Regions from separate parts of the Leifsonia sp. NPDC080035 genome, predicted to be linked through region 1. Evidence: predicted binding sites of a transcription regulator. Region 1 holds the regulator's gene; each other region holds the start of a gene.
What was found. The regulator HrcA, encoded in region 1, represses chaperone genes, less so after heat shock. The targets are predictions, from matches to a motif close to TTNGCACTCGNNNNNNNCGAGTGCNAA.
Positions count from the first base shown of each region.

Region 1 (3,252 bases):
CTTCACCGTCACGATGTCGGCGCTCTGCGTCCCCGGCTTCAGTTCGAGCCGGATGTCGCCGTCCAGCGCCTTGACGTTCGCCACCGTGCCGAGGATCGCGTCCACCATCGACACCTCGAGCGTGCACAGCAGGTCGTCGCCGTCGCGGCTGAAGACATCGTGGTGCTTGACCTTGATCTCGAGGTACAGGTCGCCGTTCGGGCCGCCGGCGGGACCGGCCTCGCCGGATCCGGGCATCTGCAGGCGCAGGCCGGTGTCGACACCGGCGGGGATGTCCACCGGCACGGTCCGGCGGGCGCGCACCCGGCCCTGCCCCTGGCAGGTGACGCACGGCGTCGCGATGACGGTGCCGTAGCCGCGGCAGGTGCCGCAGGGGCTGGAGGTCATCACGTTGCCGAGCAGCGAGCGCACCGAGCGCTGGATGCTGCCGGTGCCGTGGCAGATGTCGCAGGTCACCGGCGCGGTGCCCGGCTGGCAGCAGGAGCCGTTGCAGGTCTCGCAGACGACGGCGGTGTCCACCTCGAGGTCGCGGTGCGTGCCGAAGATGACCTCGTCGAGGTCGACCTCGACGCGCAGCAGGGCGTCCTGGCCGCGCTCCCGACGCGACCGCGGGCCGCGCTGCGACCCTCCGCCGCCCCCGAAGAACGTCTCGAAGATGTCGCCGAAGCCCGTGAAGTCCGCCCCGCCCGCTCCGCCGAAGCCGGTGGAGCCGCCGAGGTCGTACTGCTGACGCTGCTGCGGGTCGCTGAGGACGTCGTAGGCGTGCGTGACCAGCTTGAAGCGCTCCTGCGCCTCGCTGCTCGGGTTCACGTCCGGGTGCAGCTCGCGCGCGAGCTTCCGGTACGCCTTCTTGATCTCATCGGGGGTGGCGTTGCGGTCAACGCCGAGGACTTCGTAGTGGTCGGCCACGGAGGCTGTTCCTTCTTTTCGTTTCGTGTTCAGTCGCCCAGGAGGCGGGAGAGGTAGCGGGCGACGGCGCGCACGGCGGCCATGTTGCCCGAGTAGTCCATCCGGAGCGGGCCGAGCAGTCCGACGCGGGCGATGTCCGATCCCGCCGAACTGTAGCCGCTGGACATGACAGAGGTCTCAGCGAGCCCGAAGACGGCGTTCTCGCGACCGATGCTGACGGCGACGCCGTGCTGGTCGTGCGCCATCTCGTCGAAGAGGCGCAGCAGCACCACCTGCTCCTCGATCGCCTCGAGCACCGGCGTGATCGTTCCCGGGAAGTCGGTCTCGGTGCGCACCAGGTTCGCAGCGCCGGCCATCATCAGCTTCTCCTGGCGGTTCGCAGCGATCTGGTCGAGAAGGGCGCTCGCCACGGGCGCGACGAGCGCCCTGGTGCGCTCGGTGAGCGCGTCGGGAAGCTGACGCAGCCGCGCGGCGGCGTCTGCGAGCGAGAGCCCGGCCGCCGCCCCGTTGATGGCACCGCGGATCTCGGCGATGTCGGCGTCCTCGAGCTCCTCTGTCAGCTCGATCACCCGCTGCTCGACCGCGCCCGAGTCGGTGATCAGGACGCTGAGGAGCCGACGCGGCGCGAGCGCCACCAGCTCGATGTGCCGGATGCGCGAGCGCGCCACCGACGGGAACTGCACCAGCGCGACCTGGTTCGTGAGCTGCGACAGCAGCCGGACGGTGCGGGAGAGCACGTCGTCCAGGTCGAGCGACTGACCGAGGAACGTCTCGATCGCCGTGCGCTGTGCCGGGCTCAGCGGGCGCGCCTCCGCCAGGTGGTCGACGTACAGCCGGTAGCCCTTGTCGGTGGGGACGCGGCCCGACGAGGTGTGCGGAGCCGCGATCAACTCCTCCTCCTCGAGCAGCGCCATGTCGTTGCGGATCGTCGCCGCCGAGACGCCGAACGAGTGACGTTCGACGATGCTCTTCGAGCCGACGGGCTCCCGCGACTCGACGTAGTCCTGGACGATCACGCGAAGCACTTCGAGGCTCCGTTCCGAGACCATGCGACCGCCTCCCGTCGTTCCTTAGCACTCAACGTTCCTGAGTGCTAATCATATCGCGCGGAAACGCTGCAACGGATGATTGTCCACGGTGTCGGCCGGCAGTACTGTGTGCCCACCGGTTCGACAGAGGTCGCAACCGACCAGGAAAGGGTTCCGACATGACAGACCCGAATCAGCCCCCGGCCGACGGCCGGGACGACGTCCCCCCGTCACAGCCCGCCGGCTCCCAGCCATACGGCTCCCAGCCATACGGAGCGCCCGCCGGACAGCCCGCTGGCGCCGTCCCTCCCCAGCAGCCGTACGCCGCAACTCCCGGGGCGCCGCTCACCGCCGAGCAGGACAAGCAGTGGGCGTCCTTCGCGCACCTCGGCGGCATACTCTGGTTCCTGCCCTCCCTCATCATCTGGCTCGTGTTCAAGGACCGCGGCCGGCTGACCGATCAGGAGGCGAAGGAGGCCCTGAACTGGCAGATCACCTGGATCATCGCCTGGGTGGCCTCGCAGATCATCGGCGTGATCATCGGCTCGTTCACCTTCGGCATCGGCTGGCTGCTGTTCAGCCTGCTCATCCCGTGGGCCCTGTACATCGTGAACCTGGTGTTCTCGATCCTCGGGTTCGTGCGGGTGAACAGCGGAGGCACATACCGCTACCCCATCAACTTCCGGTTCATCAAGTAGGGAAACACTCTCGGCGTCTTCTCAGATTCCCCCTCGGCCCCCTAGGCTGAGAGCCGTCAACCGTCCCCCATGGAGGAGAAGAGACCCATGTCCGCAACGCCCCCGCCGCCGCCGCAGCAGCCGTACGGAGGTGCCGCACAGCAGCTGAGCCCGGCCGACGAGAAGCTCTGGGCCACGCTGGTCCACGTCGGCGGCATCCTGTTCAACTGGATCCCCGCGCTCATCGGCTACCTCGTGCTGAAGGACCGCGGACCGTTCGTGCGCGCACACACCGCGACCGCGCTGAACTTCCAGATCACCCTGTTCATCGCCTATGTGGTCGGCTGGATCCTGACGATCGTCGGCATCGGCCTGCTCATCCTGCTCGCCGTGTGGGTCGTCAACATCGTGTTCAGCATCATCGCGGCCGTGAAGGCCAACCAGGGCGCGTATTACGTCTACCCGGTGGCCATCAAGTTCGTCAGCTGAGCGGCGAGGATTCAGTCCTCGGGCAGCAGCCGCCGAACAACGGCGTCCGCCAGAAGCCGCCCTCGCAGGGTCAGCACCACCGACCCGGCGAGGGCGGCTTTCGCGTCCACCAGGCCGTCGGCGATCAGGCCGGCGACGGCGGTCCTGCC
Region 1 is NZ_CP157390.1:3,540,451-3,543,702, forward strand. It holds gene dnaJ (molecular chaperone DnaJ) at 1-909, opposite strand, end outside; gene hrcA (heat-inducible transcriptional repressor HrcA) at 939-1,958, opposite strand; gene AAME72_RS17245 (DUF4870 domain-containing protein) at 2,117-2,635, shown strand; gene AAME72_RS17250 (DUF4870 domain-containing protein) at 2,723-3,103, shown strand; gene hemW (radical SAM family heme chaperone HemW) at 3,115-3,252, opposite strand, start outside.

Region 2 (3,252 bases), 1.0 Mb from region 1:
GAGGGGGAGAACGGGGCCGGGTCCGTCCCGCCCGCGGCTCCCGTCCCGCCCGCGGACACCCCGGCGACGCCTCCGGCGCCTCCCGTCCCGCCCGCGGCGCCGGACTACGGCCAGCAGCCGTACGGCCAGCAGCCGCAGCAGCCCTACGGCCAGCCGCAGCAGCCGTACGGTCAGCCGCAGCAGCCATACGGTCAGCAGCCGCAGCAGCCCTACGGCCAGCCCGCCTACGGGCAGCCGGCCCCCGGCTACGCCCAGCCGTATGCCACGCCGGCGCAGAAGTCGCCCATTCTGAGCATCCTGTCGCTCGTCGGCGGCATCGTCGGCATCGTGCTGAACTTCATCTGGGGCATCGGCTTCCTGTTCGGTGCCGCCGCGGTCGTCCTCGGCTTCCTGGGCCGCAGGAAGGAGCCGCAGGCGAAGGGCTTCTGGCTCACCGGCATCATCCTCGGCTTCATCGCCGTGGCGTTCGCGATCATCTACTGGATCGTCCTGGCGATCATCTTCGCGAGCTTCTCGGCGCACTACAGCACCTACTGAGGCACGCGCCGAGCGGAGTCAGATCCGCTCGGCGAGCAGAGCGGTGTGCCGCCCGGCGATCCTGGTCAGGATCAGGGTCGCCGAGCGGTCGCCGCTCAGCGAGAGACGTTTGCGCAGCGCGGCGGGGTCCACATCCACGCCGCGCTTCTTGATCTCCAGTGTGCCGACGCCGCGCGTGCGCAGCGCGCGGCGCAGCTCCTTCTCCTGGTACGGCAGCGTGTCCAGGATGCGGAATCCCGCGGCGAACGGCGTCGTCACCGCCTCGTCCGCGGTGATGTATGCGATCCCGTCGGCCAGCATCCTGCCGCCGATGCGCCGGGCGAGGTCGCCGATCAGCCGGGCGCGGATGACCGCGCCGTCCGGCTCGTAGACGTACTCGCCGAGCTCTCCGGTCCCGACGTCCTCGCTGTCCGCCTCGGCGGTCAGCTCGTGCGCGTCGTCGCCGCGGACCACGAGCGCGGCCCGGCGGATGCCCGGCCGGGCGAGCGCTCCGAACCACAGCCCGACCTCCACGACCTGCCCGTCGGCGGATACCCACTGCGCCTCGGCGGTGGACGGGATCAGGTCGCGGTCGAATCCGGGACCGAGCTTCAGCCCGACGGAGCGTCCGGTCGCCAGCTCGTAGGCGAAGCCGAGCGATGGCGTGTAGTCGTCCGGGTCGGTGAGCCGCTCGGTCTCGGTGTGCCCGGCGGTGCGGCGGGCGGGGTCGAGGAAGACGCCGTCGAACGAGCGCAGGTCGACATCCTCCGCGCGGCGGTGCTCGACCGTGGCGGTCGGGAACGGCGCCAGGTTGAAGGCGGCGATCGCGGCGGTGACCTCGTCGGCCTCCACCGCCGTCACCTCGAGTTCGAGGGCGGCCAGGGCGAGCGCGTCCCCGCCGATCCCGCAGCCGAGGTCAGCGACCCGCTCGAGCCCCGCGGCGCGGTAGCGGCCGGCGTGCCGGGCGGCGATGGGCAGCCGCGTCGCCTGTTCGAGACCCGCCTCGGTGAAGAGCATCCGGGAGGCGAACTCGCCGAATTTCGCCTGCGCCTTCTTGCGCAGCTTCGCCTGCGTCAGCACGGCAGCCACGAGCCCCGGGGAGTGGCCGGCCTTGCGGAGGTCGGAGACCATCCTCAGCACGTCCTTCTCGGTGCGATAGGGCGGCAGGGAGTCGAGCAGCCGGAGCCCTTCAGGGCTGAGCAGCTCGACCAGTTCGGACCTGTCCATGGCACTCACGCTACCTTCTGGCACTCACGTTGCGGGACTGCTAACGCACCCTCTAGACTCATCGTTAGCACTCTCACCACGAGTTTGCTAACCCAGCGTTTCGCTCAAAAGACTGCGTTAACCAAAGAAAGAGGGTCAACCGTGTCGGTCTCCATCAAGCCGCTCGAAGATCGCATCGTCATCAAGCAGGTCGAGGCTGAGCAGACCACTGCTTCCGGTCTGGTCATCCCCGACACCGCCAAGGAGAAGCCCCAGGAGGGCGAGGTCGTGGCCGTCGGTCCCGGCCGCATCGACGACAACGGCAACCGCGTGCCGCTCGACGTCGCCGTCGGCGACAAGGTGATCTACTCGAAGTACGGCGGCACCGAGGTCAAGTTCGGCGGCGAGGACTTCCTCGTCCTCTCGGCTCGCGACGTGCTCGCGGTCGTGGTCCGCTGACCTGCTGACTCTTCGCACGAAGGCCCGGATGCGTGATGCATCCGGGCCTTCGTCATGCTGCGGCGCGCCCGGCGGATGTCGGCACAGCGGAGTAGTGTCGTGGGAGTGTCACAGCCCCTCACCGAGCACCGCAAGTCCGGACTGATCTACGCCATCTCGGCCTACGTGCTGTGGGGCATCCTGCCGATCTACTTCCTCTCCCTGGTGCCGGCGTCGGCGTGGGAGATCGTGGCCTGGCGCGTCATCTTCTCGCTCGCCTTCTGTGCGATCGCGCTGACGGTGACGCGCACCTGGCGGGCGTTCGGCGCTCTGCTGCGCGACCGTCGCGTCGTCCTGACGATGGGCCTCGCCGGGGCGCTCATCTACGTGAACTGGCAGACCTATGTCCTGGCCACCGTGAGCGGTCACGTCGTTGAGGCCGCGCTCGGCTACTTCATCAACCCGATCGTCACCGTCTTCCTGGGGGTGATCGTGCAGCGGGAGCGGCTGCGGATCGCCCAGTGGGTCGCGGTCGGCGTCAGCGTCGTCGCGGTGATCGTGCTTGCCGTCGGGTACGGGCAGGTGCCCTGGATCGCGCTCATCCTCGCGTTCTCGTTCGGCTTCTACGGCCTCATCAAGAAGCGCGTCGGAGGCCGGGTGGACGCCGTCTCCGGTCTCACCCTGGAGACGATGTGGCTCACCCCGGTCGCCGTCGTGCAGCTGATCGTCGTCGCGGTGACCGCCGGGCTCACCATCGGCACCGAGGGGCCGTGGCACGCGGTGCTTCTGGTCGGCGCCGGCGTCATCACCGCCGTCCCTCTGCTGTTCTTCGCCTCCGCCTCGCGCCGGCTGCCGCTGGTCTACATGGGCTTCATCCAGTACTTCGCGCCGTTCATCCAGTTCCTCGTCGGCGTCGACATCCTCCACGAGGCGATGCCGCCGGAGCGCTGGGTCGGCTTCGGCATCGTCTGGCTCGCCCTTCTCATCCTCAGCGTCGACATGATCGTGGCGGCGCACCAGGGCCGCAGGCAGGCCGAACTGGACCTCGCGACGGTGGACTGACGAACCTCGGAATACGCCCCCAGCTTCTGC
Region 2 is NZ_CP157390.1:483,522-486,773, reverse strand. It holds gene AAME72_RS02370 (DUF4190 domain-containing protein) at 1-537, shown strand, start outside; gene AAME72_RS02365 (class I SAM-dependent methyltransferase) at 556-1,743, opposite strand; gene groES (co-chaperone GroES) at 1,885-2,181, shown strand; gene rarD (EamA family transporter RarD) at 2,287-3,222, shown strand.
Region 2: the regulator HrcA is predicted to act here: its motif matches at 1,761-1,787, upstream of groES (co-chaperone GroES).

Region 3 (3,252 bases), 840 kb from region 1:
GGGGCGCGCCGTCTGTTCCCTGTTTCCTCGCGCGACGTGCCGCGCCCAAACGGGCAACACACAGGAGGCCGCCTCTAGGATGATGCGCGAGCGCAGGGCAGGTCGGCTCGAGGACGGCGAGGGAAGGCGGTGCGCGTGGCGGACGCTGCGAACCACCACCGATCCGAGCCGGAGCCGGACGGCCTGAGTGGTCGTGACGCCGCGATCCTCGCGTTCGAGCGCCAGTGGTGGCGGCACGCCGGCGCCAAGGAGCAGGCCATCCGCGAGGAGTTCGGTCTCTCGGCGGCCCGGTACTATCAGCTCCTCGGTGCGCTGATCGACCGCCCGGAGGCGCTCCAGCACGACCCCATGCTCGTCAAGCGCCTGCTCCGGCTGCGTGAGAGCCGGCTCGCCGCTCGGCAGGCCAGGATGCTCCCGCCCGCCGACTGACCCGCGAGGAAACCCCCACCAGATGGCACAGAGATACCCCAGAGACCGGTTCGACGAGATCCCCGACGACCTGCACCGCGTCGGCGCGCACCGGGCTCCGCGGCCGAAGGGGCGGGGCTGGATCGCGGTCGGCTGGGCGGCTCTCGCCACGGTGGTGCTCATCGGCGCCGGCGTCTTCGGCCTCTCGCTGGTGAGCGGCTCGATCAGCTTCCACGCGTCGCCCAACTCGAAGGGCGGCCCGAGCTCCGCCACCGCGACCGCCACCTCGACGCCGACCCCGACGGTCACGCCGACGGTCGACCCGTCGCTGTCGGTCAACATCCTGAACGGCACGGCGACCGAGGGACTCGGCGCGAAGGCTTCGGATGTGCTGACGAAGGCGGGCTGGAAGATCGGCGCGATCGCCAACGCCGACAACACCAACGTCGCGAAGACCGTCGTCTACTACGCGGACCCGGCCAAACAGGCGGCCGCGCTCGGCGTCGCGGCGTCCCTGCCCGGCGCCACCGTCCAGCAGACGCAGGACTTCGCCGACACGGGCGCCGACCTCACCGTCGTGCTCGGGAGCAACTACACCGGCTGAGCCCCGCCGCCCGCGATTGTTTCGCGTGTGTTTAACTTCCGCCGTTTTGGTAACGGATTGGCGAAAAGACTGGCGAATACCTGCATACCAAGCATTAGGATCGGGATTCAACGCGCGGCGCTGGACCGTGCGAGCGACACAGCAATGGGAGTAATGCATGGCGAACGGGACCGTGAAGTGGTTCAACGCTGAGAAGGGCTACGGATTCATCACCGTCGAAGGTGGGGGACAGGACGTTTTCGTTCATTACTCCGCAATTGACATGAACGGCTACAAGGTTCTCGAAGAGGGCCAGCAGGTGCAGTTCGAGGTCGGCTCGGGCAACAAGGGCCCGCAGGCCGAGTCTGTGCGTCCGGTGTAGTACGCAAGCGTCAGAACGACCACGAGAGCGCCGCCCGATCGGGCGGCGCTCTCTCGTGTTCCCGGTCCTCTTTTTCTGGTGACCCCGGCGCCGAGTGGTGACATGATGTCGCCACTCGGCCAGGAATTCCACCGCTTCTCACCATTCGCGGCCCGGAGCTCTGCGGAGCCGGTTCCCGTCGTCGAACCGGGCTGATGGACGGGCTGCAGGACTTCGACCTGGTCGACTCCGAGCGCTCCGGGGGCCGCCTCCTCCTCCACTATCGACGACGCCGCTGACCTCGCCCCCTCCCGGGCGTCCGCCACGCGCGGACCCGTCTTGCACTCCACCGCCGCGAGTGCCAGAATCGCTTTAGCACTCCATCTGATCGAGTGCTAATCAACGGAATCTTTCGCAGACGTCCGGGAGGGACGAGTAACACATGGCAAAGATCATTGCTTTCGACGAGGACGCGCGCCGCGGCCTCGAGCGCGGCCTGAACATCCTGGCCGACACGGTCAAGGTGACGCTGGGCCCGCGTGGCCGCAACGTCGTCCTGGAGAAGAAGTGGGGCGCCCCGACCATCACCAACGATGGCGTCTCCATCGCGAAGGAGATCGAGCTCGACGACCCGTACGAGAAGATCGGTGCGGAGCTCGTCAAGGAGGTCGCGAAGAAGACCGACGACGTCGCCGGTGACGGCACCACCACGGCCACCGTTCTGGCCCAGGCGCTCGTCAAGGAGGGCCTCCGCAACGTGGCCGCCGGCGCCGACCCCATCACGCTGAAGCGCGGCATCGAGAAGGCCGTCGCGGCCGTGACCGACGAGCTCGTCTCCAGCGCCAAGGAGGTCGAGACCAAGGCCGAGATCGCGGCGACCGCGTCCATCTCCGCCGGTGACACCACCATCGGCGAGATCATCGCCGAGGCGATCGACAAGGTCGGCAAGGAGGGCGTCGTCACCGTCGAGGAGTCGAACACCTTCGGCACCGAGCTCGAGCTGACCGAAGGCATGCGCTTCGACAAGGGCTTCCTGTCGCAGTACTTCGTCACCGACCAGGACCGCCAGGAGGCGGTGTTCGAGGACCCGTACATCCTCATCGCCAACCAGAAGATCTCCTCGATCAAGGACCTGCTCCCGATCGTCGACAAGGTCATCCAGGCCAACAAGCAGCTCCTCATCATCGCTGAGGACGTCGACGGCGAGGCCCTGGCGACCCTGATCGTCAACAAGATCCGCGGCATCTTCAAGTCCGTCGCCGTCAAGGCTCCGGGCTTCGGTGACCGCCGCAAGGCCATGCTGCAGGACATCGCGATCCTCACCGGCGGCCAGGTCATCTCCGAGGAGGTCGGCCTCAAGCTCGAGAACGTGACCCTCGACCTGCTCGGCCAGGCCCGCAAGGTCGTCATCACCAAGGACGAGACCACCATCGTCGAGGGCGCGGGCGACCCCGAGGCCATCGCCGGTCGCGTGGCCCAGATCCGTGGCGAGATCGAGAACACCGACTCGGACTACGACCGCGAGAAGCTGCAGGAGCGCCTCGCCAAGCTCGCCGGCGGCGTCGCCGTCATCAAGGCGGGCGCGGCCACCGAGGTCGAGCTCAAGGAGCGCAAGCACCGCATCGAGGACGCCGTCCGCAACGCGAAGGCCGCCGTCGAGGAGGGCATCGTCGCCGGTGGTGGCGTTGCGCTCATCCAGGCCGGCAAGACCGCGTTCGAGAAGCTCGCCCTCGAGGGCGACGAGGCGACCGGCGCGAACATCGTCAAGGTCGCCATCGAGGCTCCGCTCAAGCAGATCGCGATCAACGCGGGCCTCGAGGCCGGCGTCGTCGTGGCCAAGGTCCGCGAGCTCCCGGTGGGTCACGGCCTGAACGCCGCCTCCGGCGAGTACGTCGACATG
Region 3 is NZ_CP157390.1:305,263-308,514, reverse strand. It holds gene AAME72_RS01500 (DUF3263 domain-containing protein) at 130-429, shown strand; gene AAME72_RS01495 (LytR C-terminal domain-containing protein) at 452-1,012, shown strand; gene AAME72_RS01490 (cold-shock protein) at 1,170-1,373, shown strand; gene groL (chaperonin GroEL) at 1,795-3,252, shown strand, end outside.
Region 3: the regulator HrcA is predicted to act here: its motif matches at 1,725-1,751, upstream of groL (chaperonin GroEL).